4 regions of the Desulfitobacterium sp. LBE genome follow, and region 4 is predicted to be linked to each of the others. Evidence: riboswitches for the same ligand, from Rfam matches in the RefSeq annotation. Region 4 holds a riboswitch; each other region holds the start of a gene.
What was found. A riboswitch is a leader RNA that binds a small molecule or an ion and turns the genes downstream of it on or off. The one in region 4 is predicted to bind cyclic di-AMP.
Positions count from the first base shown of each region.

Region 1: linked by a shared signal. The riboswitch ahead of ehuB (ectoine/hydroxyectoine ABC transporter substrate-binding protein EhuB) and the one ahead of DESLBE_RS01485 (C40 family peptidase) in region 4 are both predicted to bind cyclic di-AMP.
Region 2: linked by a shared signal. The riboswitch ahead of DESLBE_RS03905 (NlpC/P60 family protein) and the one ahead of DESLBE_RS01485 (C40 family peptidase) in region 4 are both predicted to bind cyclic di-AMP.
Region 3: linked by a shared signal. The riboswitch ahead of eam (glutamate 2,3-aminomutase) and the one ahead of DESLBE_RS01485 (C40 family peptidase) in region 4 are both predicted to bind cyclic di-AMP.

Region 1 covers NZ_VLKD01000001.1:2,774,911-2,782,745, forward strand. Annotated here, with positions in the region: gene ehuC (ectoine/hydroxyectoine ABC transporter permease subunit EhuC) at 1-528, opposite strand, end outside; gene ehuB (ectoine/hydroxyectoine ABC transporter substrate-binding protein EhuB) at 532-1,419, opposite strand; cyclic di-AMP (ydaO/yuaA leader) riboswitch at 1,537-1,685, opposite strand; gene sdhB (succinate dehydrogenase iron-sulfur subunit) at 1,792-2,544, opposite strand; gene sdhA (succinate dehydrogenase flavoprotein subunit) at 2,556-4,292, opposite strand; gene DESLBE_RS13240 (succinate dehydrogenase cytochrome b558 subunit) at 4,348-4,971, opposite strand; gene DESLBE_RS13245 (hypothetical protein) at 5,457-6,005, opposite strand; gene DESLBE_RS13250 (flavodoxin) at 6,150-6,581, opposite strand; gene DESLBE_RS13255 (M56 family metallopeptidase) at 6,924-7,835, opposite strand, start outside.
Region 2 covers NZ_VLKD01000001.1:785,007-792,841, reverse strand. Annotated here, with positions in the region: gene DESLBE_RS03925 (DUF1287 domain-containing protein) at 1-715, shown strand, start outside; gene DESLBE_RS03920 (nitroreductase family protein) at 810-1,673, shown strand; gene DESLBE_RS03915 (helix-turn-helix domain-containing protein) at 1,830-2,327, shown strand; gene DESLBE_RS03910 (APC family permease) at 2,412-3,770, shown strand; gene DESLBE_RS03905 (NlpC/P60 family protein) at 3,886-5,316, opposite strand; cyclic di-AMP (ydaO/yuaA leader) riboswitch at 5,319-5,454, opposite strand; gene DESLBE_RS03900 (nuclease-related domain-containing protein) at 5,647-6,564, shown strand; gene DESLBE_RS03895 (secondary thiamine-phosphate synthase enzyme YjbQ) at 6,515-6,913, shown strand; gene DESLBE_RS03890 (DMT family transporter) at 7,042-7,835, shown strand, end outside.
Region 3 covers NZ_VLKD01000001.1:2,133,912-2,141,746, forward strand. Annotated here, with positions in the region: gene DESLBE_RS10135 (histidine kinase) at 1-1,079, opposite strand, end outside; gene DESLBE_RS10140 (TrkA C-terminal domain-containing protein) at 1,147-1,752, opposite strand; cyclic di-AMP (ydaO/yuaA leader) riboswitch at 1,930-2,057, shown strand; gene eam (glutamate 2,3-aminomutase) at 2,162-3,403, shown strand; gene DESLBE_RS10150 (hypothetical protein) at 3,428-3,622, shown strand; gene DESLBE_RS10155 (TIGR01212 family radical SAM protein) at 3,683-4,687, opposite strand; gene DESLBE_RS10160 (VOC family protein) at 4,708-5,088, opposite strand; gene DESLBE_RS10165 (DVU0298 family protein) at 5,133-6,296, opposite strand; gene DESLBE_RS10170 (tautomerase family protein) at 6,430-6,645, opposite strand; gene DESLBE_RS10180 (CooT family nickel-binding protein) at 6,910-7,098, shown strand; gene tsaA (tRNA (N6-threonylcarbamoyladenosine(37)-N6)-methyltransferase TrmO) at 7,104-7,721, shown strand; gene DESLBE_RS10190 (manganese catalase family protein) at 7,810-7,835, opposite strand, start outside.
Region 4 covers NZ_VLKD01000001.1:312,979-320,813, forward strand. Annotated here, with positions in the region: gene DESLBE_RS01470 (GNAT family N-acetyltransferase) at 1-601, shown strand, start outside; gene DESLBE_RS01475 (HD domain-containing protein) at 561-1,160, shown strand; gene DESLBE_RS01480 (hypothetical protein) at 1,210-1,452, shown strand; cyclic di-AMP (ydaO/yuaA leader) riboswitch at 2,367-2,503, shown strand; gene DESLBE_RS01485 (C40 family peptidase) at 2,507-3,331, shown strand; gene DESLBE_RS26435 (hypothetical protein) at 3,530-3,685, opposite strand; gene uvrC (excinuclease ABC subunit UvrC) at 3,675-5,450, opposite strand; gene DESLBE_RS01495 (hypothetical protein) at 5,602-6,156, shown strand; gene DESLBE_RS01500 (DMT family transporter) at 6,198-6,641, opposite strand; gene DESLBE_RS01505 (hypothetical protein) at 6,771-7,142, shown strand; gene DESLBE_RS01510 (MFS transporter) at 7,412-7,835, shown strand, end outside.

The DNA.
Region 1 (7,835 bases), 2.5 Mb from region 4:
GAGCACGGATGCCTGATAAGTCAAGTCGGCTAAAGTGATTAGGGAGACCAGGGAGGTGCTTTTCAGCAGCTCAATCTGCAGATTGCCAAACCCCGGCAGCATCATGACAAAAGCCTGGGGCAGGATAATGCGCCGCATGCGCTGCCAGGGGCTGAAATTCAAGGCAATCCCCGCCTCCGTCTGCCCTTTGGGAACAGCCAGGATGGCACTGCGCACCACCTCGGAACCATAGGCCCCGCAGTTCAGACCTAGGGTCAAGACACCGGCTGTCAAGGGGGGCAGGCTGATACCTAAAATAGGCAGGGCAAAATAGATCCAGAAGAGCTGAACAAGCAGAGAAGTTCCCCGGAAGGCTTCGACATAGACCGCCGCCAGAAAGCGGAGCGGCGGATATTTGGACAAGCGCCCGAACCCAGCCAGGAAAGCCAGCACCAAAGCGAGAAGAGTGGCCAAAAGCGTGATGATGAGAGTTATTTCCAGCCCTTTTAACAAGGCCGGTAAGAGGTCTAAAATAGCCAAGGTTCTCACTTCCTACTTAATAATGTCTTCCACAGTCGTGTCTCCCGGAAGCTCCTGCTCTGTAAAACCAAAGGATTCGAGGATCTTCAGCAGCTCACCGGATTCTTTCAGCTTCTGCAATTCAGCATTGAAAGCTTCCCGGAAATCACTGTCTTCATGACGGAAGGCAGTTGCTCCATAACCTCTGACACTTTCGCCGTCAATCACCGGCTGAGTGAAATCCATGACCCGCTCCAGATTGGGGTCATTAGCAGTATCCAAAGTAGCCTGAATCGAAGGGCCGGTAGCGGTAATCACGTCTGCCCGCCCGGCTTGCAAAGCTGCCAAAGCCGCCGGCATATCCGGAACAGTCACGATTCTGTCTTTAGGGACACCGCTGGCCACAAGGTAGTCATACTCAATGGCTCCTCCGGGTACAGCGACTTTAGCCGTCCCATGCTTGGCGATATCTTCATAGCTATACAGGTCGAGAGGATTGCCCTTCTTGACGGCAATAGCTTCCCCAATGCTGTATTCGGGATTGGCGAAGGACACCTGTTCGGCCCGTTCAGGAGTGATAAACATTCCGGCGGTAACCATATCAAAACGTTTGGCCTGAAGGCCGGGTATTAAAGAGGCAAACTCCGTAAGCTCCCCCTGCATGTCATTGATCCCCAGCTCTTTTAAGACGGCCCGGGCGATTTCTACAGCTTCACCGGTGAGCTTTCCGTCGGCAGTTTTGTAAGCATAGGGCTTCTCATTAGCAAAACCAACGGTGACGGAGCCTTTTTCCTTAGCCTTCTCTAATGTACTCATCCCATCTCCGCCTTTGGTCTCGGTGGTGCCGCAGCCTCCCAAGGCAAAAACACTAAAGGCCAGCACCCCCACCAGCAGAGTCTTGAGCAGTGGTAACTTTTTCATTCAAACGTCCTCCTTTTTTTCTCCACTGAAATCCGCAAAAAGGCATAGAAAAAGGGCCTGAACAGGCCCAAGAAGAAGCAGCGCATAACATTGGCTATTGATTTAGCATAAAAACACTAAAACGGGTTCACACGCTTACGAGGTTAGCTGCCGGGTTCGGAATGATACCTTTCCGTCATTTTAAGGAGTTTGCTCTCCTTAACAATGATTCACCCCCAATATGGTTCCCCCGTTTTCCTTTTTGGGAAATTCAGCCTTGACTGCAAACAGCTTGCAATCTGACAACTCTTATTTTGTTATAAGTTGTTACAACTTTATGTTAACATCTAAGTTGTCAGATTGCAATAAAAAATTTTCTTGCATCTTGACTTTTTAGGTATTCAGCCATCGCTTCAAGGCGAATTTATTGACCTCTCTGTTCATATCGGCAAGACTGGTGGTCAGAGGAATCTCCTTGGGACAGGCCCGCACGCAGTTTTGGGCGTTGCCGCAGTCGGTGATCCCTCCATCACCCATGAGGGCGGATAGACGAATATGCTTATGCATAGCTCCTGAAGGGTGGGTGTTAAAGAGAAGGGCCTGGGAAACGGCGGCCGGTCCAATGAACCGGGAACGGGAATTGACTTGGGGGCAGGATTCCATGCAGCACCCACAGGTCATGCACTTGGAAAGCTCATACGCCCATACTCGCTCTACTTCAGCCATGCGGGGTCCGGGACCCAGATCGTAGGTTCCGTCAATGTCGATCCAGGCATGAACCCTCTTTAAATTCTCGAACATAATGGTTCGATCCACCATAAGATCCCGGAGGATGGGGAATTTCCGGAGAGGCTCCAGGACAATAGGCTGCTCCAATTGATCCACTAAGGCTGAGCAGGCCTGCCTGGCTTGACCGTTGATATTCATGGTGCAGGCACCACAGACCTCCTCAAGACAGTTGCATTCCCAAACCACGGGATTGGTCTTTTTGCCTTGGACATTGACGGGATTCTTTTGAATCTCCATCAAGCAGGAAATAATATTCATCTTGGGACTATAATCCACCGCGAACTCTTCCCAAAAAGCAGGTTGGTCCGGAGCATTTTGGCGACGGATTTTTAAACGGACACTTTTTTGCCCTGACATGACGATCCCCCCTATTTCTCTACATCATAGCGCCGCGGTCTGGGCGTGATCAGTGATACATCCACCGCTTCATAGCTGAACTGCGGGCCCTCAGGCGTGTAGGTGGCGATGGTGGTCTTCAGCCAGTTCGCATCATCCCGCTCCGGATAATCGGGCTTATAATGGGCCCCCCGGCTTTCATTACGGTTAAGGGCCCCCAAGGTAATGACCCGGGCCAGCTCCAGCATATTCCAAAGCTGCCGGATAAAAAGTGCCGTCTGATTGCTCCACTGGACATCATCAATGAGCTGGATCTTCTGCCAACGCTGCATAAGCTCCTGGATCTTCTGGTCCGTTCCGGCCAGTTTGTCATTATAGCGGATGACGGTGACATTTTGGGTCATGACATCACCCAACTCCTTATAAATATGGTAGGGATTTTCCTCACCCTTCATAGTGAGAATCCTGTTCCAGAGCTCCTCCTGGGCCTTTCGTTCACGAACAAAGGCTTCTTCCTCCCCGCTGGAGGTTTCCGATTTATTTTTCTTGATGTACTCCAGGGACTTAGGGCCGGCGATCATACCGCCATAAATAGCCGAGAGCAGGGAATTGGCCCCTAAGCGATTGGCCCCATGGTATTGATATTCACATTCCCCGGCAGCAAACAGACCGGGAATATTGGTCATTTGATCATAATCCACCCACATTCCGCCCATGGAATAGTGAACTGCCGGGAAAATCCGCATGGGAACCTTCTTGGGATCATCGCCCACGAATTTCTCATAGATCTCAAGAATTCCTCCTAATTTGATCTGAAGCTCATGAGGATCTTTATGGGAAAGATCCAGATAAACCATGTTCTCACCGTTGACACCCAGACCCAAATCAAAGACCACATGGTAGATAGCCCGGGTGGCAATATCCCGAGGGACCAGGTTCCCGTAGGCCGGATACATCTCCTCCAGGAAATACCAGGGTTTACCCTCTTTATAGGTCCAGACCCGTCCGCCCTCGCCACGGGCCGACTCGGACATAAGCCGCAGCTTATCCTCCCCCGGAATGGCCGTAGGATGAATCTGGATAAACTCGCCATTGGCATATTTGACCCCCTGCTGGTAGAGAGCCGAGGCCACGGATCCTGTGTTAATGGTGGAATTGGTGCTCTTGCCGAAGATCATGCCGCATCCCCCGGCGGCCACGATGACAGCATCGGCGGGAAAGCTTTGGATCTCCATATTATAGAGGTTTTGGGCGACAATTCCCTTGCAGGCCCCTTCCTCAATAACAGCAGAGAGCATCTCCCAGCCTTCGTATTTCCTGACTAACCCGGCCACCTCAAAACGGCGAACCTGCTCATCCAGGGCATAGAGGAGCTGCTGACCTGTGGTGGCTCCGGCAAAAGCTGTACGGTGATGCTTGGCCCCGCCGAAACGCCGGAAGTCCAAGAGCCCCTCCGGTGTCCGGTTAAACATAACCCCCATGCGATCCATAAGATGAATAATGCCCGGCGCGGCATCACACATGGCCTTCACAGGGGGCTGGTTGGCCAGAAAGTCCCCTCCATAGACCGAATCATCGAAATGCTCCCAAGGTGAATCCCCTTCACCTTTTGTGTTGACCGCTCCGTTGATTCCCCCCTGAGCGCATACGGAATGGGAGCGTTTCACCGGTACTAAGGAGAATAAATCCACCGGTGTTCCTTCCTCAGCTATCTTAATGGCAGCCATCAGACCCGCCAGTCCTCCGCCTACCACGATTACCTTACTCATCCTCTTCACCTCTCACCTTTATTCACTATGGGAATCGATCATAGGAAACTTCCTTTTACATAAAAGCGGTCAGATCATAAAGTCCAATAGCCGTCAGGAGAACAAAGACCGCCAGGCATATATAAGTCCAAATCTGCTGCGCCCTGGGACCTACGGTGATTCCCCAGGTTATGGCAAAAGCCCAGAGGCCGTTGGTGAAGTGGAAAATGGCCAGAACAACCCCGATCACATAAAAAATAAGCCCCCAGGGATTAGCAACCGCGTTTTGCATCCCGGCAAAACTGGCTTCCCCAAAGCGAAGGGCAAAGACATGAACGGCTACGAAAATCACGGTATAGATACCGGAGATCCGCTGAATAATATAGAACCAGTTCCGAGGATATTGATAACGCAGGACATTGCTTTGACCGGTGTAAACCACCCAGCTGCCGTAAACAGCATGAAAAATAATCGGAACAAAGATAATGATCATCTCAATCAGAAAAATTCCCGGAACACTCTGCATGGTCTGGATGACTTTGTCGTATTGCCCCGGTCCCAAACGGGCCGAGAGATTTAAAAACAAATGAAATGTCAGGAAGATACCGATGGGCAATAGCCCTAAGAGAGAATGGACGCGTCGAATCAGGAAATGGTAAGAACCCGACTCTGCTCTCCTCAAACCTACCTCATTGCTCATGCTCTAACCTCTTTTCTCCTCAATATTTATCTCCCCAAATTCTGATGGATAATTCTTCACCTCCCGCAAAGTCTTATGAGCAAAACTAATATCTGGTCACAATTTCAAGCAGTACTTCCCCCCCTGTTTTATGGCTCTCAGTCCCTCACCATTTTTGGATGGTTGATTCCCACGGGACGGATTATTTAAGGAGCTGGTACTAATTTCAATGGCTTTGAATTAATCTTAATACGGAGAAGGGGGTACGTCAATATAATTATTGTAATATTCCAAATTTTTTAACTATTGGCCCCCCTGTCTTTGGCAGTTTCACCAGGCTTGATGCCCAGTTCCGAGGTTCCATACTCAACATGAGGTAAATCCAGGGCTTTCGCTGCATACCTTATCCTAGCTTTAGTCCAGGTAACTTTTCCAGAAAAAAACCCAAGGTTTTATATCCCTTGGGCCCAGAGCCACATCAGCAGCTGTATAAAAAAATATTTTTATTAGGTTAGTTGCTCCGCAATCCGTTTTCCCGCATCCGTAAGGGTGATCGCACCAAGCTCTATTTCCGCGGTATCGCCAAGAAAGCCCGGGCGCTTCTTCCCTTCCTCAACGGTATCTTTGAAATAGGCAAACAAGGCGGCATCCGTATAGAGCTTATAGTCATAATCAGTCAGCCTCAGGTCGTAATCCAGCGAGATCAGCCCTTTTTCTTTCAGCCCTTTTAAAGCTGCACCTTTTTCTTTCACGATTTCCATACCGTCACTGGGATCATTCATATAGACCGGAGCAAGCATCTCGAACCGGACTTCTTTTTCCGAGCTGCTGCTGAGAATGTAACGGCTGACCGGCAGGCAGCCCCGCTGCGCCAGCTCCTGTATAAATACTGTTTCCTGAGGGTCGAGGACCGGCGGTTTGTGGGAACAACAACAGGCTGTTTCCTGCTCTGCAGTCTGGCTGCTGCAGCCGCAACCACCTGAGCTGCAGCCATGGGTATGGATATGCCCGTGGTGTTTATGGGCGGATTTCGTTACCTGATCATTATTATGCATAAATAAACGTTTCTCCTGTTCTTTCTGTACTCATTGTTTTCTTGTTTTATTCTCATCTTATTAAAGATTGATCTTTCTTGCAAGAAGTCCCCGGCCTATAACCAGGGACTTTCGTTAATATCTAATGTATCCGGCGGTGCCAGGCTATGCATCGGCCAGGGTTTTCCCCAGTTTCCGGCATTGTTCCATCCCATCGTTATCCGGTTCCAACTGCAGAATCAACCCATCCCCCGCTAAATTGGCACCGGCTTTTTTCATCCGCTCTTCCCAGTCCCGCATCCATTCTCCGTCACCCCAGTCATAAGAGCCGAAAAGGACAACCGGCACAGCGGACAGATTTTCTTGCTCTAATGAAGAAATGAATGGTTCCATTTCATCTTCTTCCAAAACCTCGGACCCCATGGCCGGGCAGCCCAGTGCCACCCCATCTGCAGATAGAACATCGGTGACAGAAGCCTCACCGACCGGGATAATCCGGACTTCCGCTTCCGCAGCCCGGGCACCTTCAGCCACTCCTGCGGCCATTTTCTCTGTATTGCCTGTTCCACTCCAATAGATGACGACAATTTTCTTCATGCAGCATGATCCCCTCTTCCTAATATGAATAGCTTGGTATTATTGATATTGATTATCAAAATCAATATCAATAATACCAAGCTAGCTTTTGTCTTGTCAAGGCTAATTTATATATTTCATACAAGTTTTGTGCATCAGAACTTGACAGCAGGCCAGTGTGCCTCCCTTCATGAACTCAAATCCATGGCTAGGCCCTGCAATCCCTGTGGTGATGCATAAGAGCGAACCTTCATCCAAGCTAATAAAAAGAGCCGGGGTTCTCCTGGAAGAACTCAGCTCTTTTCCGGCGGCGATAACTGCTTGGTTATATAGTGTTCTGCCTCATTGATACAGTCTATTGCTTTATGAAGGAACCGCCCAGTCCTTGATGCTGTCATACCAATCCTGGCCGGTGTTGTAGAGCATATCGTCAAAGGATGCACCCTTGGCCATCATAATATCCCGGCAGGCGGCGGCCATGATGTGACCCTCCAGTCCCCTCTGCCCGCCTTGGGCAAAGAGGTCAAAGCAATACTCCAGGGTATAGCTGCCATAGTAGACCAGAGTGCGGTACTCAAGGGGATGAGCATCTATATAGGCTCCGGGATTGGACATATGAGCCGGGGAGGAACAGATGGTCTCGATCAGTCCGGCGATCTCGCCGCCAACATCCACCTGGCCGTAGGCTATGGCCTGCTCATAACAGGCCATGGCGTGAGCCTGGATATATTTTTGGGTGTCCAGAGCGCCTCCGGCGATCTTCTCCGGAAACTTTTCACGGATGGAAGGCCCATAACCGGCGCCGTCCTGAGGCGTCCAGTATTCCATCAGCCTATAAGTATTCTTGTCTTCCACTTCAAAAGTAAGGGCAACCGGCATGTGGCTGCCTCCCGTTTCAGAGAGTCCACCTCCACGGTATCCAAACTCCATATAAAGGGCCATAGCATATACCGTGACCGTGCCGATGCCGCTGCCTGTCGCCGACTCCCCAGTCTCAGTAGCTAAAGTAGTGTGGGCTTGAGCGGAAAAATCTCCTCCTGTATACTCACTCCTATTATGCTGGAGAATCGCAGCGGAGACAGCCTTTTCCAGAGGGTCCTGCTCCTTCGCCATAGGCTCCGCCTCTGTGGTGCCGGCAGCCCTATCATCCTGGGGCTTCACCTGGCCGGCCTGCCCATTGGCATCAGGCTCAACCACCTTATCCAAATGAAACAGCCAGCGGACGCGGGGATTTCCGGGATGATCATAACCGTGAGCCAAGAGGACATGGCCGTT
Region 2 (7,835 bases), 470 kb from region 4:
ACTTCCCAAGAAGTCCGGTTATCGGAGCGCCTTAATTGTCAGTGCACTGTTGCTCTTATGCACAGGCTGCAGCAAGGACTCCGCCCCGGAAATAAAGCGTCTTGAACCCATACTTTATTTGCAGGTACCTACCATTGAGTGCCCTGTGGACAAAGATCAGGATGGCATCAGTGATTTGGAGGATATCGTGGCCGGGGGTAAAGAAGAGGTGCGGAAGAGGCCCCGTTATCGGGATGCCTATTATGCAGGCGGGTATCCTCCGGAGAATGAAGGCGTATGTACAGATGTCATTTGGAGAGCACTTCACCATGCGGGATATGATCTTAAAGCCATGATCGATGAAGATATCCGTCAGAATACCTCCCTGTATCCGAGGGTTGACGAGGGGCGGGACGCCAATATAGATTTTCGCCGGGTGCAAAATCTAAAGGTCTTTTTCCAACGCCACGGTCAGGAGTTGACCACAGAAGTCATTGCCAATGATGTGGATAACTTATCTCAGTGGCAGCCTGGAGATATTGTCACCTTTGCTCTGCCTCATGAACACATAGCGATTATCTCAGATCGCCGCCGGCCTGATGGCATTCCCTTTATCCTTCATAATGGGGGTCCTGTGGCTTCTGAAGAGGATCGTTTGCTCTCCTGGCCCAGCCCGATTACGGGCCACTATCGGTTTCCTAAGTTCGACGGAGCTCTTATGGAGACAGCTGGATGAATTTGCATTTTAACTGTAAATACATTTTAATGGTAGATGTATGGTAGATATACAGCAGATAAAATAACGGGAAAGATATAGTGGAGGTTCTGACATGTCGGTAGAAGAAGTTCCTATGTCCATGATCCAACAAATGAAGAAACGGATTTCTGTTAGAACGTATAAAGAAGAATTTCTGCCCCCTGAGTTGAAAGAAAAGATTAACTTAGCTTTTAAGGATAATCAGGGACCCTTTGGCGGAGCAGTTAGATTTGAGTTCGTTGAAAGAGAACTCGCCCAAAAAGAAGGTAATATAAAGCTAGGAACCTATGGAGTCATCAAAGGCGCTTCTTCCTATATTGTGGCGGCCATTCCAGAAGGGAAGCGGGATTTGGAAGACTTCGGGTATGTTCTCGAAAAACTGATCCTGTATGCTACTTATTTAGGTCTTGGCACCTGTTGGCTGGGGGGAACGTATACAAAAAATGAATTCGGCAAGGCCATCGGATTGCAGGCCGGGGAGATTATGCCTTGTATAACACCCATCGGTTATCCCCATCAGAAACGCAGTTTGCTGGAATCTGCCATGAGGTTAGCCGCGGGTTCCAAGAATCGCAAGCCATGGCAGGAACTCTTCTTTAACCAGGCTTTGGGACGGCCCCTGACTGAGGCGGAGGCAGATAAATATGCTACACCATTGGAGATGGTTCGGCTTGCTCCATCGGCTTCCAACAAACAACCCTGGCGAATTATTATGGCCCAAGGAGGGATTCACTTCTATCTGCAGAGAACAAAAGATTATGGTAAAGGGCTGGGATTTGATATCCAGAGAGTGGATATGGGCATCGCCATGTGCCATTTTGAGTTGGCAGCCAAGGAATTGGGACTGCCAGGTCAATGGCAGATCATCGAGTCAAAAGCAGACGCAGCTGAAAGCACTATTCCGCCGGGCACACACTATATCGTAAGCTGGGTCTAATACTGGACGGAGAGCACCTTGGAAAACACCTTATTGAAGGCAATGGCAATAAGGTGTTTTTATTTTTATAAAACTTGCTCTTGATCAATATCGTTATTGATAATATTATAATTAACGAGACAATTATTAAAAATAATATTGGAGCGAGGTGTTTTGATGGCCAGCAACGCTTTAAATAGTTTGCTTAATCCTGTGAGAATGAACATCCTCCAGCTGTTTTTAGAGAATGAGACAGAAACAGTGAAGCGGATCGCTGAGGAGTTGCCTGACCTTCCTCCGGCCAGCCTTTATCGCCATGTTAATAAGCTGGTCGAGGATGAAATCATCGAAGTCTGTGCCGAATATAAAATCCGGGGGACAGTGGAAAAGGTTTATCGGCTGAAAAACGATCCCTCGCTGCATTTCTACGCTTTTGCTATGACTTTGTTACGGGATTTTGATAAGTATTTACAGAATAAGGATTACGATCTGGTTCAGGATCGAATTGATTTTCAAAGTTATGCTCTTTATCTCAGCGATCAGGAGTGTGATGAATTAGCGCAGACCCTCCGGGAAACACTTCATAAAATGGCAGACACTAAAAGCGGCGGGGGAGAGCGCAGATTAAGGAAATTTTCTTTTGCCGTTATACCGGGAGATGAGAAGGGAAAGTAAAAAAATAATCGTGCCTGTTATTGAATTGTGGCAATATCTTTGCTAAAGTTGTGGCTGTGACATCATTATGGAGGAGTGCTGCTTATGGATTATGAGCTACAGAAAAAGTATGGTTTATTCACTGCGATTGCCATGGTTATCGGAATTGTTATCGGAAGCGGCGTGTTTTTTAAAGCGGAGAAAATCTTGCTGGCTACCGGCGGGGATCTGCCCCTGGGCATTTTGGCCTGGGTGATCGGCGGTATGATCATGATTGTGTGTGCCTATGTGTTTGCTACGATGGCGACACGTTATGAAAAGGTCAATGGAGTCGTAGATTACGCGGAAGCCACCATGGGCCGGGGATATGCCTATATTCTGGGCTGGTTTATGACCACGATTTATTATCCGGCTATTACCTCCGTATTGGCCTGGGTCTCAGCCCGCTATACCTGTGTTCTCCTGGGGTGGGATATCGTAGGTGCGGAAGCGATGGCGATTGCCGGCTTTTACTTGGTGGGAAGCTATGCTCTTAATGCCTTGTCCCCGAAATTGGCGGGAAAATTCCAGGTTTCAACCACGATCATTAAGCTGATTCCCCTGATTTTAATGGCCATCCTGGGGACCATCACCGGGTTAAGCAACGGTGTCTTGGTTAAGAACTTTACCAGCGGCGTGATCGCTGATGTGTCAACTGCCAACCCTCTGTTTACCGCTGTGGTGGCCACCGCTTTTGCTTATGAAGGCTGGATCATTGCCACCAGTATTAATGCGGAATTAAAAGACGCCAAAAAGAATCTTCCTCGGGCCTTAACCTTTGGCACGATGTTTGTCGCTCTAATTTATATTTTATACTACACCGGACTTGCCGGTGCCGTGGAAAACAGTGTGATCATGGAAGGGGGAGAAACCGGAGCCAAGATTGCCTTTTCTACAGTCTTCTCTAATCTTGGCGGGTCCGTACTCTTTGTCTTTGTGGTCATCTCCTGTTTGGGAACCCTTAACGGATTAATGCTGGGATGTACCCGGGGATTTTACTCCCTGGCGGCCAGAGATCTTGGTCCTCAGCCCCATATCTATAAAAATATTGATGCCAACACCAATATGCCCACCAACTCCGCCATCATGGGACTGTTATTTACGGCAGGGTGGCTGCTCTACTTCTTCGGTGCGAATTTGGTGCCTGAGTCTTGGTTTGGCCCCTTTAGCTTTGACAGCTCGGAGCTCCCCATTGTCACTCTGTACGTTATGTATATCCCCATCTTTATCATGATGATGGTAAAGGAGCAATCCTTAGGCGGCTTTAAACGGTTTATTATGCCCACCCTGGCCATCTTTGCCTGCATCTTTATGGTCATTGCCGCTGTTTATGCTCACCGCTGGGCGGTTCTCTACTATCTAATCCTTTTTATAGTGGTTATGGCCGTGGGCGGAATATTCTATTTTACTAAAAAGCCTCACTAGAGATGTTTTTTCTTCTGTAGGGCTGCCTGAAGGGCCTGGGAGCCCAAATAATTAAGCCAGGAGCTTGTCCTAGCGGAACAGCTCCTGGCTTTTAGCAATTTAAATGGTTAGGCAACTAGTAGCGGCGTGCTCCCAAATAGCGGGGGCCATAGAAGCTGTCGCTTACTCCGGAAACCTTAACCCCACTTCCGGGATTGGCAGCATGAACAAACTTGCCGTTACCGATGTAGATACCTACATGAGAGGCTCCGGAAGCATAGGTGCTGAAGAAGACCAAGTCTCCCGCTTGTAAATTATCTTTGCTCACAGATGAGCCTGAATTGAATTGGTCAAAGGATGTTCGGGGAAGGGAGATCCCGGACCCGGAATAGATGTACTTGGTAAAGCCGGAGCAATCAAAACCGCTGGTACTGGTACCTCCGAAAACATATTTTGTACCTTGAAAGCTGAGAGCCCGCTCGACAAGGGAAGAACCATTGGCACTGCCCCGGGAGGTGGCAGAGGCTACATTGACTGTTTGCTTGCTGGGACCTTTAGCAACGACTTCATCAACGGGTTTCTCGACGATCTTCTCATCGAGAACTTTTTTGGCTACCTCGACACCGTTTCTCTGCTCATAAGAATAGGTTACGATTTTGGAACCGTTACTGCCTTTGGTGACAACTTTGGTTTGGCCTGGGTTAAGTTTATAATCAGTTTTAGTGACTACGTCATAAGGAATGATCTCCTGACCGGAATATGTACCTTGGCTTACGACAGTCAGATAAGGTTCAACAGTGACAAGTTTGAGCACATCTCCCGGTTTGATCACAGTGTCTTCAGTTGCCCCGGGATTCCCCGCCAGAACTTCGGCGGTCAACATATTATTTTTGCGGGCGATCAACCACCAGGAGTCTTTTTCCTCTACAGTATACTCTTTTGTGGTAACCTGGCCTTCGATGAGCTGTTCATAAGCCAGCTCCAGGGAAGTCATTTGGCTGGGCTGAATGGAAACCTTTTCAATAGTTATGTCTTCTAAAAAGCTGACAGAAGTGATTTTGTTTTCATCACTGGATTTGGAATAGTACTCTTCGTATTGCTTAAGTAATTTGTCCGCCTCTTCTTTACTGGGTAAGTAAGCTATGGGTGTTCCATTCGCCAGAACTTTGTAGCCTTCCAGATAATAATTCAAAGAGCTGGCTAAATTTTCTTCCTTGATTTCTGAAGCTTTATAGGCGCTGTTTTTGATGCGGACATTTTCGTAGTTGATCTGGTCCCGTGTCTTGGCAACGACACCATAGGGCTCCCCTTTTTCCTGGAGGAATGTATCCACAAGGGTTTGTCCGCTTTGTGAATCTGCCACATAGCCCACTTGCTGGCCGTTGATCATCACCGCCGCCGCAGCGGTCGTCGTTAGAAAATAAAATCCCAGGCTGCCGGTCAGAACAAGGGTTACTGTTAAAGAGCCAAGAACACGAGGCGATTTCCAAGAAACGTTTTTTGCAATTTTTTGAACTTGGTCGGACGCTGAAACCTTGAATCGAGACAAGCTTTCCTTAAAATGCATGCTCAGACACCTTTCTTAGCCTACGGGGTTAGTTGACGGATTCGGGCGAAAGTGTAAGCCCTACGCACAGGAGGTGCGATTCACCCCAGAAATTTAGTCCCCCGCTCTAGGATACCCCAGATTAGGCGTTTATTATAAATGCACGTATTTTTATTCTGATTCGACATCAAGTTCTAAAGTTCCTTCATTAATACTTTATGAAATACGTGGAAATTCATTACATATTTTGGGGTGAAAGGATTCAGAAGTTAGTTATTCACCTTGGAATATGGTAAAATAGTGGCATGCTGTAAGCCAATAATGGAGCAATTGATGACTAGGGGGATAGCTTTGTTCTTTTGGAATCGAAAAAAAGCAACAAAAAAAATATCTCCTGAACCGGAAGCGGCTCAGGAGGTTTGGCAAAGGAAGAAATATAGAACCAATTATTATACTTATAACTCGGCAAAGGAAAGAGGCTCCTTGCGGAGCAAGAAACAGCGTAAACATGAAATAGGGGAATATAAGCTTGAAGTAGGGCTTGCCCATTTACCAAGATGCTTTCGCCGGCTGAGCAATCTCCTGTTAGGAACCAAGGGACGCTTCCACCAGATTGATCATGTTCTGATCTCCCCTTATGGAATTTTTCTTTTAGAAGCCAATAATTTGTCGGGACTGATCGTAGGGGAAGAAACGGAACCCAAGTGGTATCAGGCGATTACCTGGAGGGTGAAGACCTTTCCCAATCCGATCATGGAGAACCAGGTCCGGGTTCAGATGCTGCAGGAGCTGGCGGGGCTTGATCAAACTATTCCCGTGTTTTCCTATGTGACCTTTAACCGGAGTTGCAGCCTGAAAGTCTTTTCGGGTATGGTCTTTTATGATATAGATCTGCCGGCTTCAATCATGCAGCTGGCCCAGAATCAGCCCGCGGTGCTCAGTGATGAGGAGATCCTTGAGCTCGTGGAGAGGATCGAAAAAATCAATCTGACCGATCTGGGCCTTCGCAATGAGTATGCGGCCCGTCAGCGCCGGGAAAGAATGCAGTACAGACCCAAGTATGGAGATATTCGCTGCAGTATTTGTCAAAAGGCTGTCAACGAGCGCATGGCCCGATATTGTTTAAACCGGCCTGAAAAATTCGCCTGGAAAATCTATTGCGAAAAACATCAACGGGAAATGACCCGGGTGGTGAGACGGGAAGGGGGGAGAGAAGGCCATGGTCCATACCCTGAATCTACAGACTCAAAAAAGGAATCAATGGATTGATATTACTTCTTTAATAGAAGGTTTTTTGCAAAATTTCCAGTTCAAGGATGGGGTGGCGATTATTTATTGTCCTCACACTACAGCGGGAATCACGATCAATGAGAATGCTGATCCCGATGTTTGCCGTGATCTTCTGAGGCGGCTGGATGAGCTCTGCCCTTGGGATATGGCTCAGGATAGGCATGGGGAAGGAAATTCGGCAGCCCATTTGAAGGCCAGCCTTATGGGGAGCTCTCAGACCGTCATCGTTAAGGATGGCCGGCTGCTTTTAGGCCGTTGGCAAGGGGTTTATTTTTGTGAATTTGATGGCTCCCGCTCCCGGCAGTGTTTTGTGAAGTTTATAGGTTGAACGAGACCTCTTTCAGTGATAAATCTGCACTTGGGCTCAAACCTGCAGTTTAGAATTGAGCCGTATTATCAAAAAAGTGAAGGGCAAAGGCAAGTACCCGATTGAAAGCAAGTACTTGAAAGAGAATAATGAATGAACTTATAGTTGTAAAGGGTGAAGAAAAGGCTCAAAATATCAGGACCAAAGCTGTCAGAGGGACGATACTGACACTTATCGGCGGGATTAGCTGGGGGTTTTCCGGTGCCTGCGGACAATATCTTTTTTCGGTGAAGGGCATCGACCCTCATTGGGTTACCGTGGTACGGATGCTTACGGCAGGATTGCTCTTATTTTGTTTGGTTTTATTTAAATACAAGGAGCAAATGGTCGGGTTGCTCAGCAATAAAAGGGACCGCCGGACCCTCATTGTTTTTAGTATATTTGGGCTGATCGCCTGTCAATATACTTATCTGTTGGCCATATCCCACAGCAATGCGGGAACGGCAACGGTGCTGCAGTACTTGGGACCCTTACTAATTATGATTTTCGTTTGCGGAATGGACAGGCGGCTGCCCACGAAGACTGAAGGGGTGGCGATTGCTTTAGCTGTAACCGGCACCTTTTTATTGGCCACCCATGGCAATGTCAGCAACCTGGTCATATCGGCCCAAGGCCTTTTCTGGGGCCTGATGGCCGCTTTGGGATTGATGCTGTACACCATAATTCCAGGGAAAATTATTAACAAATGGGGGAGCATCGTCGTTACAGGCTGTGGTATGTTGATGGGCGGGTCGATTTTGCTTGTGGTTATCCGGCCCTGGCAGATTCCCGTCTCCCTGGATTGGCAGGTGTTTTGGGGGATGCTGGCGATCATCGTCATCGGAACGGTGGTGTCCTTTACCCTGTATTTACAGGGGGTTAGTGATATCGGGCCGGTAAAGGC
Region 3 (7,835 bases), 1.8 Mb from region 4:
GGCTGTATGCCGACTCCATCATCAGCCACAGTAATATACAGCTCCTGGCCTTTTTGCTCCACTTTCACAGAGACGACTCCATTGCCGATTTTCTCCGTAATCCCATGCTTGACGGCGTTTTCCACGAGGGGCTGAACGCTTAAGCGCGGAACCAAGGCATCCATGAGCTCTTCGGGAATCTCACTTTTAAAATGAAGCTTACGCCCAAAGCGAGCTTTTTCGAGAATTAAGTAAGTCTTAACAAAGCTCATTTCCTCCCGCAAAGTAATCAAACTTCCATGGGATTTGAGCGCCTTGCGGAAAAATTCCGCAAGATGAATCAACAATCGTCGTGAACGATTGGGGCTGGTGCGGCTGGTGGCAATAATAGTATTGAGAACATTGAAAAAGAAATGGGGATTGATTTGAGCTTGCAAGGCATTCAGTTGTGCTTCCGCAGCCAGTTTCGCCTGGTGATCAAGTTCTGCTAGTTCAATTTGAATCCCCAGTAGATCAGCCATCCCAATAGCTAAGCGAATCAGATCCGATGAGAGCTGTCCAACCTTGGTTTCATACAATTTCATGGTTCCCACTACTTCACCCTGACACTTCAGAGGTACGATAACAGCCGCCGCCAGAGGACAATCACAGGTGTTCTGTCTGGGACAATTCAATTCTTTTTGAGTTCGTACTATCTTATAAACTCCGGATTGGATCACATCCCGTGTCGCCCGGGTAAGAATTTTATCTCCCGGATGATGCTGATCGCAGCCCACGCCCAAGTAGGCCAGCTGCTTTTCACAATCTGTGATTGAAACAGCCGCCACTTGGCCAATCTCTTGAATGATTTTAGCGATGTACTCTGCGTTTTGTTCATTAAGCCCCCGGCGCAGGTAAGGAAGAGTCTGGTTGGCTATTTTGAAGCTAAGCTCCGCGTTTCGCTCTGTAGCCTGCCGGGCAGTTTTTTTATATTCCAGATTTAAGTGATATAAAAGAAAAAATGTATTGCCTATTAAAAATAAAATTAACAGATTCATCTGGCCTGTTACTAAGACCAGCATTAATTCCACACCGAGTATGACTATGCTTTCAAAGATCATCCATCATCCCTCATGTCCTCTATAATTCATAGAGAGTTTCGACAGATGGCTATCCACTTCCTGTATTCTAGCGAAGGATTTCCTGAAGTTTTTCTTTCCCTTGTTCAGAGCCTACCGCCAGTAGGATATCTCCGTCGTCCAGGATAAACTCCGCTCCCGGAGAAAATTGCTCGATTCCCCCTCTGACCACAGCCACCACCGTTAAACCTGTTTTCTCCCTTAATTTTAAATCGCTTAAGGTTTTTCCCTTGGCGCTGGAGCCTTTGGCAACTTCAATTTCGGCCACATCCATCCAACGGCTGGCCAAACGATCCGTATAGTTCACGATTTTCGTGAGATGGGCATCGATCTTCTGATCGAGCTCACGTCTTTGTTCCATCAGCTTTTTCAGCTCATCAAAATAGACCTGAATTTCTGCTTTCTGGTCAAAACCTCTCATAAATTTTTCGGCCATGCTTTTGGAGACTACCGTAATCCCCACCCCTTGGCTTACCATGACTACACCCATCGTTTGGAGGATAGCAATGGAACGCCGGATGGTCTCCGGAGATACATTATAACGACCCGCTAAAGTAGAGCGTCCATGAATTTTTTCCCCTTCCCGGTATTCTCCCATAACGATAGAATGAGCAATATCTATCGCAATTTCCTGATAACGTGCATTATATTCCATCGGATTCCTCTCCTTGATTCATCTTATCATTAACCTTTAATTCTGCTACTAAGTGAACTACAAATTCTTACACTTAAATGCTTACTAAGATAACCCATATACAAAATAAACATATGTACAAAATATACAATTGACTGCTACCAACCCATATGATACTATTAAGTTGTTAGTTATGCAACTTAATATGGGCTTAATTTCCCAAGGGGAAAACGGGGGAACCAATTTAGGGGTGAATCGTTTTAAACGTAGAGCATGTTTCAGCTCGAACCCGTCAGCTAACCTCGTAAGCATTGAAGCACATGAGGCGTAAACACCTGATTATGTAATATGCTTTTTCTTGGGAACCGCGAGGTTCTTTTTTGATTCTAAAGACTTATTTTATATCTGCAAATAGAGGAGGGCAATCACTATGGCAATAGAATTTCTACCCCCTAACCCAAGACAGGCTTCACAAGCAAGAGCTTTGGAATTAAAACAAAAAGTTCAATCCTACAACAAACGCAAAGAAACGATTCCCTGCGGCCTTGCCTTAAGCGAAGAATTTAATGAAAACCGAGACTTTATACTGGATCAGTTAGATGCTGACCTGGAGCATTGGCAGGATTGGAAGTGGCAGCTTAAAAACCGTATTCAGGATGCTGAAAACTTGAGCACCCTGCTTCCCCTGACCCCCAAGCAAAGACATGAAATCAACGAGGTGGGCAAGGCTTACCGTTGGGCTGTTTCACCCTATTATTTAAGCCTGATCGATAAAGATGATCCTCAGGATCCCATCCGTCTGCAAAGTCTCCCCTCTGTGGAAGAGATCCTCGACGATTCCGGAGAAGCAGATCCCATGGGAGAAGAGTATACATCCCCTGCGCCTTGCATCACACGTCGTTACCCGGATCGCCTCATTATTAATGTAACCAATTTGTGTGCTATGTATTGCAGGCACTGCCAACGCCGACGGAATATCGGGGAAATTGACCTCCATGAAACCCGTGCTAACCTGGAGGCCGCCCTGGATTATATACGCTCCAATCCAGAGATTCGGGATGTGCTGGTCACCGGTGGCGATGCTCTCCTTCTCAGCGATCAAATGCTGGACTGGTTATTGGGAGAATTGCATGAAATTAAGCATGTGGAGATCAAACGTATTGGCACCCGGGTTCCTGTCACTCTGCCCATGCGCATTACCGATGAGCTCTGCGCCATTCTTGAAAAATATCCACCCCTTTATATCAATACTCAATTCAATCATCCCCAAGAGGTGACCGAGGAGACCAAGAAAGCTGCTGATCGCTTAATCAAAGCGGGAGTCATCTTAGGCAACCAAGCAGTTCTTCTCAAAGGAATCAATGACCAACCAGAGATTATGAAACGCCTTAACCAAGAACTTCTTAAAATTCGCGTTCGCCCCTACTATATTTTCCATGCCAAAAATGTTAAAGGCACGAGCCACTTTATTCCCCGCATTCAGGACGGGTTAAGGATTATGGAAAACTTGCGCGGCTACACCTCTGGTTTGGCCATTCCGACCTATATTATTAATGCCCCGGGAGGCGGTGGCAAAACCCCCATCTTACCACAGTACCTTATTTCCCTAAACGATGAAGAAGCAGTCATCAGAACCTGGGAAGGTAAGGTTGTGCATTATCCTAATCATTAACTATCTATATAAGGAGGAATCGGTATGAATTCACAAAAACTAACCCCTGACCCAGTCTATCAGGCCATCCTCCAGACCCATACCGACAGCCTAAAGCGCTATCTCTCTTTAGCGCCTGCCCTCAGAACTCCTTCTCAAGGGAATAAGAGTGGGGCCAATCCGGCCAATCAATACAATCAAAATCTACAGAGTCAAGCCAAATCATTCGAAGAAGGCTAATAACCTTATCCAAAGTCAAAAATTTATCTTGCCAAGCGATTTACGGCTGGCCCCCTTTCCTTAAATTGAATGGGTGGTGTCAGCCGCTTTATTTTGCGCCTTTTTCCCTTGCCAGGTTCCCCTTCTCTCCAGTTCACGGTCAATGGCATTAAGAATTTCCCATTTTTTCAGGCTCCAAAGAGGGGCTAGCAAATCCTTGCGGGGGGCATCCCCAGTCAAGCGGTGAATAACCGTCTGCGCAGGCAGGATTTCCAGTGTATCGCAAATCAAATGGATATACTCATCCTGAGAGAGTAAGGGAAAAGGACTCTGCTCGTAGATATCAGCCAGAGGTGTCCCCTTCAGCACATGCAAAAGATGCAGCTTAACTCCCTGCACATCGAGTTTGGCTAACGTTTGTGCTGAGCCGAACATATCCTCCAGGGTTTCCCCCGGCAGCCCATAAATCATATGGGTACAGACCCGTATGTTTCTGCGGCGGAGCTTATCCAAACCCTGAAGAAAATCCTCAAAAGTATGTCCTCTCCCCACCCATTCCATAGTCCGATCATGAATGCTTTGCAGGCCCAGCTCCACCCAGAGATACGTTCGTTGATTGAGCTCTTCCAAATAATCCAGCACCTCAGCCGGCAAACAATCCGGACGGGTGGCAATGGACAGCCCCACCACACCCTCCTCCGCCAAAGCTTGCTCATAGACTTCCTGCAAGCGCTTCAGTGGGGCATAGGTATTGGTATAAGCCTGAAAATAAGCCAGATATCTGGCACTGGACCATTTCCGGTTCATGACTTCCTTAATTTCACAGAATTGTTCATGAATAGATTTTTCTGCCTGACCGGCAAAGTCTCCGGAACCTCTCGCGCTGCAATAAATACACCCTCCCTGTCCAACCCGGCCATCCCGATTAGGACAAGTAAATCCTGCATCAAGGGATACCTTGAACACTTTGTCACCAAAAAAATGGCGCAAATGTTGATTTAAAGTGTAATAACGCTTATCCCCATTTTGCCAATTAAAGTTTGATTTTTCTTGCCTACCGTAACTCAACTTGGTATTGCCTCCCATTTCCTCGGCTGAGCTGCTGATTATCCCTGAAATAGTTCCAGTTTCTCACCTGAGGGACCTCTAAAGAAAAAATTATAGCGTCCTCCTTCCATCTCACGAGGTTCTTCATCAATACATTCTACATGGTGATCCTTCAACCAGGCTACCGCCTGAAAGATATCTTTTACTCCCAGTGCCAGATGATTGACCACGCCATCCCCGAATTTCCTTTGGTCATTAACTTCAATCAGCTCAATGACAGTTTCCCCGCATTTCAAGAAAATAAGCTCTACATCCCCGGGTTTAATCCGCTCGATGAGTTCAAAGCCAAGTACCTCAGAATAAAAAGCGGCGGCCCGATCCATATCGATTGCTTTAATCCCAATATGGGCTATACCCTGGAACAATTTCTTCTCGCTCACTTCAATACCTCCACTATCTTTTTTGAACTGCCGCTTATAGAGCTTTATTGGTGACGATGGGCTGCTTCCCAGTTGAGAAGCCGCACTTTATGATCAAGACCACTGGCATACCCCACCAAATCCCCCTTCTTACCTACTACCCGATGACAGGGTATGATGATAGCTATGGGATTCTTGTTATTAGCCAAACCCACGGCCCTTTGGCCTTTAGGGTTGCCAATATTTTGAGCAATCTCGCCATAACTGCGGGTTTCCCCATAAGGTATTCTGCACAGCTCTTCCCATACTTTAAGTTGAAAATCTGTTCCCCTGGGGTCCAAAGGAAGATTGAATTCTTGGCGGATACCCGAAAAATAGTCTTCCAACTGCTCCATAACCTTTTGATTAGGCAAAGCTCGAGGAATAACCAATGAGCCAGGCACATGCTTCCGCGCCCATGCTCTTACTTCACCTTCTTCTTCTTCCGGAGTCCCTAAACCTACCCAACAAAGGCCTTTCTGAGAGCTGGCCACGCTGATATTCCAAGTGAAATCTGCTTGCTTATATTCTCTGGCATAGAAAGTAAATATTTCTTTTTCTAATAATTCAGAGACCGGAAAGTGGTAATATTCCCCTTCCAAATAGATTTCAGCCATCTCTTGATCCTGAATAAGTGTTTTGTGCAATTCCTCCTCAATTTCCCATCGTTCCTTGGCTGAGGGACAGGCTTTCATCAAAGAAAAAATCCAGACCGCCAGCCCTCTTTGGTTGACATCCCGGGCTTCGAGAAAGGGATACACCCTCTCCACCAAGGGATCCACCACTTCGGGAGCATTAATGGAGAGGTTAAGCAACCCCCAAAGAGTCCCTTCCTGCAAGCTTTCATCTTCCAAAAGATTAGCAAGCATCCAGTTAAAGTGACCGCACTTCTTAGGGTTAGAGGCCATGATACTGCCAATCGCCTCAGCGGCATTCCAAGCATTGCCGCCGGATTCCTCATTCAAAGACCAAAAATACCGGCGTACCAGTTCCACAGAAGAGTCCTTCTTCTGTTCCTCCGCCAAAGCGGAAGCTACCCCCAGCGCTTCTACTGCACGCCATAAACCCAATCCATCCTTTATATAAATCCTGTTTACTAAGGTGCGAATTGCTTTTTTACTGCTGAGAAGAACCAACTTCTCTAAGTCCTGCCAATTTCGTTCCAGTAAGATTTTTTCCATCCTCTCCATCGTTTCACCTACTTTTCTGATTCTTGACCTATTTATTAATCATCCTCTAAAAGTGGAATTTTTTCAATAGCAAAATAAAGCTAGCGGGGATTTCCGCTAGCTTTATAGCTTCGCCAGATTGAAAATACTCATCCTAGTCTTTAATCTCTTTAACCTTAGCCCAAAAATTAGACTCAACCAATACTTCTCCCCCGATACCAAAGTTGCTGTACTCATGCTCATCGAGAACAACAGTAAAGGAGGCCATTGGCAGTCCTGTTGCTTGAGAGGCTGCTTGGGATATTCCATGAATCAGACTTCGCTTCTGATCCATAGTAAGTACAGGGCCATCGAAATGAATCATTGGCATAAAATGACACCTCCAAAAAGCTTCTTAATACATCTATTAAGCTTCCCGAATTATAACCGAAACATGTAAAAATAAAGAAGGAAAATTTCAATGAATGGAGAATAACCATGATAAAGGAATGGATTAATAAGGCCATGGAGGTCTTGCCGTTACAATGGTGTCTCCATGGCTTTTTAGCACTCTTTTCGCATTAACATATACAGCACGAGAGGATTGGGCGTTAAAATACTTTAGGTATGTTACTCATGATAAGGAGGAATGGCAATGTGTGAAGCAAATGCTTATTTGAAAGATGGTGTTGAGGAAGTTCTATTTATGGAAGCGGTGGATATTATCGAACCTCATGACGAAGGGCTGAAGCTCGTCGATATTTACGGCAAGCAAAAGTTTATCAGAGCGAGTATTAAGGATATGAATTTGCTCAATCATCGCATTGTGCTTGAGAAAGGTTGATATGTATGAGCATTGAATTGAAATCCATCGGGACCATTCATACTCCCTATATACCAACACTGCCGATTCCTGAGCAACCTGTGCAGGACGCTCCCGGGGAATTCTGGATTTCCCTTAACCCTGAGTATGTCGAGGGGTTGAGTGAGCTTTCATCTTATCGCTACATTACACTGCTTTTTTACCTTGACAAGGTATCTGAAAAGAATTTAAAAGTTAACCCGTCTATAGCGCCCGAATTGGAAGTGGGGGTTTTTGCCAGCCGCTCTCCCCGCCGTCCCAACCCTCTCGGCTTAAGTGTGGTGGAGCTTAGAGGAATTGAAGGAAACGAGATTCTCATTTCCAGCATTGATGCCTATAATGGTACGCCTCTATTGGATATTAAACCCTATATTAAGTCCATTGATATAAAGGCTGATGCCAATGATGGCTGGATGGATACCCTTCCCGACAAGGAGCATCTCCTGGCTCATTTCCTGGGCCTCCCCCACGACCATACCCATGAGCACTCCCTCGACCATGCCCATGAGCACTCCCTCGACCATGCCCATGAGCACTCTCACGACCATGCCCATGAGCACTCTCACGACCATGCTCATAAACACTCCCACGACCATAACCATTGATCTAGTGCTGATAACAAACAATGCTCCCTGGAGAATCAGGTTTACCTCTTCTCAGGGAGCATTTTCATAGTGCAATGCATACTCGGGTTTAGTGCACCGGTTTTTCCTGCCCCG
Region 4 (7,835 bases):
TACGGCAGAGAGCTTAAGTCAATTGAGTTTTGACGATGATTTGAGGGCATTCCGCCCTCCGAAGCGCCAAAAAGAAGCCTTGATTGAAATCAGTGAAATTCCTGATGGCCGCATCATTATTGCCCGAATCGAGAATGATATTATGGGCTATGTGACCTTTCATCCCCCGGATTGTTTTGAGCGGTGGGCTAAAGGCCCTCCGGAGCTTTTGGAATTAGGGGCCATCGAGGTTTCCCCAAAAGTCCGGGGACTTGGGGTGGGGAAAAAACTGCTGCAAGTCGCTTTTTCTGATCCAGCTATGGAGAATCATGTCGTCATAGCTACAGAGTATTATTGGCACTGGGACTTGGAAAGGACGGGGCTGCGGGTTTGGGAGTACCGTGAAGTGATGGATCGTCTTATGTCAAGCGCAGGTTTGCACATAAGGGAGACGGATGATGAGGAGATATGTTCCCATCCGGCCAATATGCTTACGGTACGCTATGGTAAAAACCTTTCCCAAAGCAGTATCGATCATTTTGAAAAGATTTTGTTCGCAAATTCCGATCGGAGGGATTGCCTTGCCGGAAACGAATCAAGACCCTCTAAGCCAGGTAATTAACGCTGTGCAGGGAATTTATGGCCGTAAAGATCAGGCTCATGATCTGGAACATGCTCTCCGGGTCAGAGCATGGGGCAAGCAGATTGGGATACAGGAGGGTGCCGATCTATTGATTGTGGAGCTGGCAGCTATTCTTCATGATATTGGCCGCTCCGGAACCCTATCGAAAACCCATGCTGAGAGCGGTGCGGCCTTGGCCGGTGGCATCCTGCATAAATGCGGATACCCGGAAGACACTATTGAAGCTGTTAAAGCAGCTGTCCTTTCCCACTCACGGGAAGGCTATGAACCGGAAACGTTGGAAGCAAAGATTCTTTATGATGCCGATAAATTGGATTTTGTAGGTCCTATGGGGATTGCCAGGCTTTTTGTCTGGTTGGGGAAAGAAGGAAAACCTTTTTTTGGGCCGGATTCCTGTGAATCCTTTTACCGTGAAAGGATTCGTCACTACCATGAGCATATCCACACCCAAACCGCACGGGCGCTTTTTGAACCGCTCTTTTTGTATTCTGAGAATTTTTGGTCTGAGTTGGAGAAAATGAGGCTTAAAAAAGGCTAAGCTGGTTAAACTATGGATATATCTTTTTTGAGGAAAGGAAGTATATCCATTGCGCTGGTTGGGACGTATTTTAATCATCTTCATTTTACTTATGGCAGCTAAAGGCTTGTTTGCTCCGGAACAGCCTCAAGCCTATATTTCCGCACCGCGAACTCAGGTTTTATTGGAGGAAATCCACTGGCGGTCTGTTCAGATTCAACAAGCGGCACGGGATTTGCCCGGAAGTATCGAAGTGATGCTGCGAAAAATCTTTTCTGACGGAAAACCCGCATCTGAAGCCAAATCAGTTTGATAAACACCATTGATTTTGCCGGTATTGTTTTAATAAGCCAAAAAGAGAGCGCAAAGCTCTCTTTTTTGAATTTGTTGCTTTTTTTCATTCATTATCAAAGGCAATCGAGAATATGAATAGGCAAAGGTCGTTTTAAAAATTGTTCGTTTCGGTGTACAATAAGCGATGTAATCTTCTTTGAACTAGGGTGCGCTATTCTAGTGCGTAAAATGACTGTCGAAGGCGGGCCTAAGAATCCGCTAAGGGCATACCGATGAAGTTCCTGGTGGTGGCTTTCGACGCCCAGTCGAGGGTTGCTGCTGGGAGTTAAGGATGAGGGGGATCTGCAATGGCATGCGGGCGATACCCTCTTCCGTGGAGGCCTAAGTTCGTGGCTGCTTTTGGTTACGGCTTGGGGTATGAACCTGCATTAGGAAGGAACTTAGTGCAGTGTAGCCTGCCTTGAGGTGGAGAAGTTGGGAGGGCTGAAGGAACTTTAAGTTCATTGGCCGATGAGCTTAAGTTTGCCTGAAATTCTTTTCTGCAAAAGAGGCTAGACCGTCACGGAGCGTGAAGGAAAACTTCTAGAGCGAAAACCAACGAGGATTAAAGTGCGTTCTTAGTGGCGATCAAGTGCTGGAAATGGTGACATTCTGGGCTGAGGGAAAAGGGAAACCGCCTGTCAGGAAACTGCAGGAGCTCAGTGGGAAAACCTACTTGACCTATGGCGCAATATTTATTCGTTGGTGTCCTAAGGTTCAAAGAGCAGCACCTCTCGTGAGAGAGGTGTTTTTACTTTTATCTTACTTTCTTTAGGCACAGAAAGCCAATGAGTGAATAGTCTGATATTAATAGAATAAATTTCCAAAATATATCACTTTTATAATTAATTGTGTGAAGGATTAAAGGCATTTTTCGCGAATACTACAATGCATAAGAAATGTGGGCTGAATCCGGACCGTGTGTCTGGAACGGGGGATAATCTTTTGGGGTGAATCGCAGTCATGCGTAGGGCTTGCACCTTTTTGCCCGAATCCGTCAACTAACCTCGTAAGCGACGAAAGGTGGAAAATTCATGGACTCTTCCTCTAAAAGGGGATGGGTGGCCAGTGTGGTGTTATCCGGCACCTTATTGGTAAGCAGCCTCCCGGGCATCTATGGGCCTGGAAGTGCCGCAGTACCTGTGACAAGCTCCGAATCTATTCTCTTAAGGAACGCTTCATTGTTTCAGACTCAGCAGGCTCAAACTCAAACTGTTGCCGATACGGTACTCTCCCCTGAGGTTCAAGCAGAAAAAAAGGATGTGATCCGGCAACCTGAAGCAGCAGCAATGGCCTTAGCTTACGCTTCGGTATCTGTAGCTGCCGATACGGATAGTCAGAGGGAATCACAGCAATTTACAGAAGAGGCTCAGGAAGATATCGTGTCTACCCCTGAAGAAACGATGGCAGCGATGGACATCGAAAAGCTTTCCCAAGAGCGGGCTTTGCGACAAGCTGCGGCTGCTCCTGTTCAGGAGATCTCCCGTGGCGGTAGTTCCAAAGTCGAAGAAATCAGCGACAATGCCCAAAAGCTGATCGGTACCCCCTATGTGTTTGGCGGGACGACTACGAATGGCTTTGATTGCTCCGGTTTTACTCAATATGTATTTAAAGGTTCAGGAATTGACTTGCCCCGAACCTCATATGCCCAATATGGAATAGGAACAGCAGTCAGCAAAGACGAGCTTCAGATCGGTGATTTGGTCTTCTTCGCCACTTACGATAGCGGAGCGTCCCACGTGGGAATCTATATAGGAGAAGAGAACTTTATTCATGCCGCCAGAAGCGGTATTAAGATCACCGGCTTATCGGACAGTTATTATGCTGGTCGTTACCTTGGGGCCAGGAGAGTTTTCTAATTCATAGGCTTGTCAATAGGGACAAAGGAACATAATGGGGAATATACTGAAGGAGTATCGCCTCATTGCTTTTTTAAAGCAGTGAGTGATACTCCTTTTTAGCTCTCCCAGCTCTGTTTCCGTCTGCTAAATTAGGCTATGACCATCTTTTCGGATCGGAAGCAAATTACCAACCGGTTGGTAATTTGGCTTTAATCGTCAATAAGGCAGCCAGGGCACCGGCAGATAGCTCTTGCATTCCCCGCCGGGCTCCGCCAATGTCCGGTTGTGGATATAGAGGTCCGTCTTGGCACATTGTTTCATCCGCTTATAATAGCATTGGCGGCAGAGTTCAACACGGTAATTAAGAATCATGGTTTTCCTCCTTATGAGAGTTGAAATGTTGATAGACCGCCGCAGCTGCCGGGGCAGGAAGGCCGGATTGCTGCAGTTCCTCAAGGGTGGCCTGGCGGATACTATCTATGGATTTAAAAAACTTAAGGAGCTGTTGTCTGCGCTTGGGACCGACCCCTGCTATGCCGTCCAATTCAGAAAGGGTCATGCTTTTAGCCCTTTGCTGTCTATGAAAGGTAATAGCGAAGCGATGGACCTCGTTTTGAATCCGTTCCAGCAAGCGAAAACCGGCGGAACGGCGATCCAAGGAGTGAATGCGGTCCATAGCGTCGATTAACGCCGAAGTCTGGTGCTTGTCGTTTTTGACCATGCCGGCAACAGGAATCGCAGCGTTTAAGCTGTGGAGAGCAGCCAGGGCGGCATGGATCTGTCCCTTGCCTCCATCCACCAGGATCAGATCCGGGAGCGGCAGGTTTTCTTGCTGGAGTCGGGCATAACGGCGCTCAATCACCTGGTGCATGGAGGCCGTATCATCCATATTCGGCATGGGTTGAATCTTGAATTTGCGATACTGACTACGATTAGGTTTGCCATCAAGAAACTGAATCATTCCTGCTACACTATGGGTACCGGCAATATTGGAAATATCAAAGGACTCGATGGTACGGAGGGAAGGGATGCCTAAGGCGTTGCCGATTTCCGCCAAAGCTTGGGTGCATTCCGTCAAGTTCCGTATTTCGATGGAAATCTGTTCGTGTAAAGTGGTTTGAGCATTTTCCATGGCCATTTGCACCAGATCCCGCTTTTGACCTTTTTGCGGCACGACCATGGGGAAGAGCTTTGTTAACACACTGATATCCAGGGGAGGGAGGAGGATTTCTTGAGGAAGAGCAGAACTCTCTGTGTAGAACTGAGCCAGAAAAGAGACAAAAGCTTCTTCCGGTTCCTCGTAATAAGGGAAAATGAAATTATCCCGGGAGAGCAGTTTGCCCTGGCGCAAATAAAAGATCTGAATACAAAGTTGATCTTGAGTATAGGCATAGCCCACCACATCCCGATCGACGAAGTCGTTTAAGGTGATGTTCTGCTTTTCCCCAACTTTTTTGAGATCCTCCATCAGGTCCCGGTATTCTTTGGCTCTTTCGAATTCCAGATTTTCCGAGGCCTCTTTCATTTTTTTCTCCAGGGCTTTAAGAATGGCTCCCTGGTCTCCTTTAAGGAAAGCGGCCGCTTCTTTACGGATTTTGTCATAGGCTTCTTTGGGGACGTCTACCTGACAGGGGCCTAAGCATTGCCCAAGATGGTAATAGAGACAGGGTTTGTTGGGGATCTGCCGGCATTTGCGAAAAGGGAAGAGGCGGTTGAGCAGTCGGGCCGCTTCTTTAGCCGCTGTAGCATTAGGGTAGGGACCATAGTATTTTCCCGCCCCTTTTTTGACTTGTCGTGTTACGAGAATCCGCGGATGTGCTTCATCGGTAATGGTTATAAAAGGATAAGTTTTATCATCCCGCAATAAAATATTATATTTGGGGTTATGTTTTTTAATCAGATTGCACTCTAGGAGTAATGCCTCTACCTCGGAATCGGTAATTATCGTTTCAAAATCCGCAATCAGGCTGATCATCAGCTGGGTTTTGCCATTATGGGATCCCGTAAAGTAGGAGCGGACTCTGTTTTTGAGAACCTTCGCTTTTCCTACATAGATAATTTGGCCGGATGCATCTTTCATCAGATAGACACCCGGTTTATCCGGCAGTAAGCTAAGTTTTTCCCGAAGTATCTCCATATTGAACACCTCGGTATTATTCTAGTCGGAGATGGCCGGTAATGCAAGCTAACTTTAATGACCCATCCCCCTCGGGGACAAACATATCGGACCTTGTTCGTTCGTATAATTAGTAGTGATAAGGTCATGGATAAGAAAAGGAGGGGTACATATGCCGAATTCTTGGGGGCGGCCTCCGCGGAATGAACTATGGCAGGATATACAGGCTTTGGCCTTTTGGGTACTCATTATTGGCGTAGGAGCGTTTATTCTTTTTCCCAATTTTTTCAGTGATGTTTATTCACGCCTTACCGATCCCGTGAGCAAATTGGCGGATACAACCGTCGGAACCTATGATCCCGGTTATGACGGATATGTTGCGGATGATCCCTATTCCATAGATCCTTACACGAATACAACCTCCAACTATCTCTATTCGGCGGGGAATACCTATGGTTCTTCGCCCACATCCCTTTATCTCGGCAATGAGGTCGCCACCGGCTATTGGGTGCTTTTTGTGGCAGATGGAGATTTTAAACAGTTTTCTGTGACCAGCGAGGGGTATGCTTTTCTTTTGCGCTTAATTGAACGTGATCAAACAGGAGAAGGAAAAAATACGCTCATTTTAGCTGCCAACGGTCAGATCCGGAAGTTTACCGTAACCAATGAAATCTACCAGATCGTTACCAATATGGCAGCTATTGAGACACGGGCGAAAGCAGGATGAGAGCCTGGCGACGCCATAGGGTGGATTATTTAAAGGGTGGCTTAACTAAAGAGGAGCTTTGCGCCGGCGGCAAAGAACAATAACCCAAGGAGTTGCCAAGGATTCCAGGCGAGACGTTCGGCGCCGAAAAGCCCCAGATGATCGATGATGAGTGCGGCTCCTACCTGGCCGATGATGATCGCTGTGGTCGCATTGCATACGCCAATCTTGGGAATGCTTAGGGCGACCAAGCCGACAATCACTACACTAAGAACTCCGCCAAGATAAAGATACCAGGGAATAGATAACCAATTATACTCTAAGAGGGGGACTCTGGCGACCATTACGGCAATCAGTGCAATCACGGTTCCAATGATATGTACAACCAAAGTGGCGGCTAAAATCGAAGTTTTTTGATAAAGTTGAGAATTCAAAGTGCCTTGAATGGCCATTGTAATGCCGGAAATAGCGGCGATAACGGCCGGTAGCGATAAAAATTTGTTCATGCAAACCTCCAAAATTAAATTTTGATGGAAATGGTCATCTTCACCAAGTTCGACAAGAAGTAGTTCGTATTTCAAACTGATCTGAAGGGGAAAATGAAATTGTAAAGAAAAATGAAAAGAGGTGGCGTCGTGGAAATCGACTATAATTTGGTACAACGGGCCCAGATGCTGCTTACTCTCGATCACCCTCTTTCTCAAGTAAGGGATATTTTACTTAGAGAGGGATATCCTCAAGAACAAGTAATAGAGCTGATCGATGCCACTGAAGAGGTGCTTAACTATTTAATCCCTCCGGAATATGATGAAAACAAAATAGGGATTGATATTTTGCATCCCGGTGAAGCGACAGAGGGAAGAAAGCCCGGAGTCGATATCCTGATCGATAAACATACGGGAAAATTAAGCTTAATCACTCCCCAATATCAAGAAACCTGGAAGGTCGCCAATGAAGTGCGTAAAGCGATTAAAAAACAACAGTCCATAGGCAGATATTATCACTAGATTTCCCTCCAAGGCGGGCCAAAAGCTACGCCTTTTTCTCACTGTCAGCAAGTATAAGTACAACCAGCGGCTTCGCCTCATTTGCAAGCAAGGGTTTAAAGTACGGCGAAGTCGGGTTCTCCTTGTTAGTTAAATGTTATTGTTTTCTGTATCACCTTAAATTATGTTATAATTTTTGTTAAAGATATCTTTTCTGAAAAGGCTCCTTGGGCATCTGTGGCGATGCTTTTATTTGATTGAAATATAATTAAGGATAACCGAGGTTCGACATGGCAAGCTTACATAAGAATAATTCTTTATACCGGGCTTTTCCAGCACTCAGTCATTCCCCGTTTCGGTGGTTTTGGGGTGGACAGATTATTTCGCTTATTGGGACATGGACCCAAAATATCGGCCAGGCCTGGTTGGTCCTGCAGTTGACAAATTCGCCGTTTTTGCTCGGGTTGGTGGCCGCTATGCAGTTTGTACCGACCATGCTGTTCTCTCTGCAAGCCGGAGCTTGGATCGATCACTTGCCGAAACGCAAAGTATTGATTGCCACCCAGACTGTGATGATGATCCTAGCCTTTGCCTTAGCTTTTTTAGTAGGTTCGGATTCCCTTCGCTATTGGATGCTTCTAGTGATGGCCTTCATTCTGGGTGTGACCAACACTGTAGATGTCCCCACCCGCCAATCCTTTATTATTGAATTGG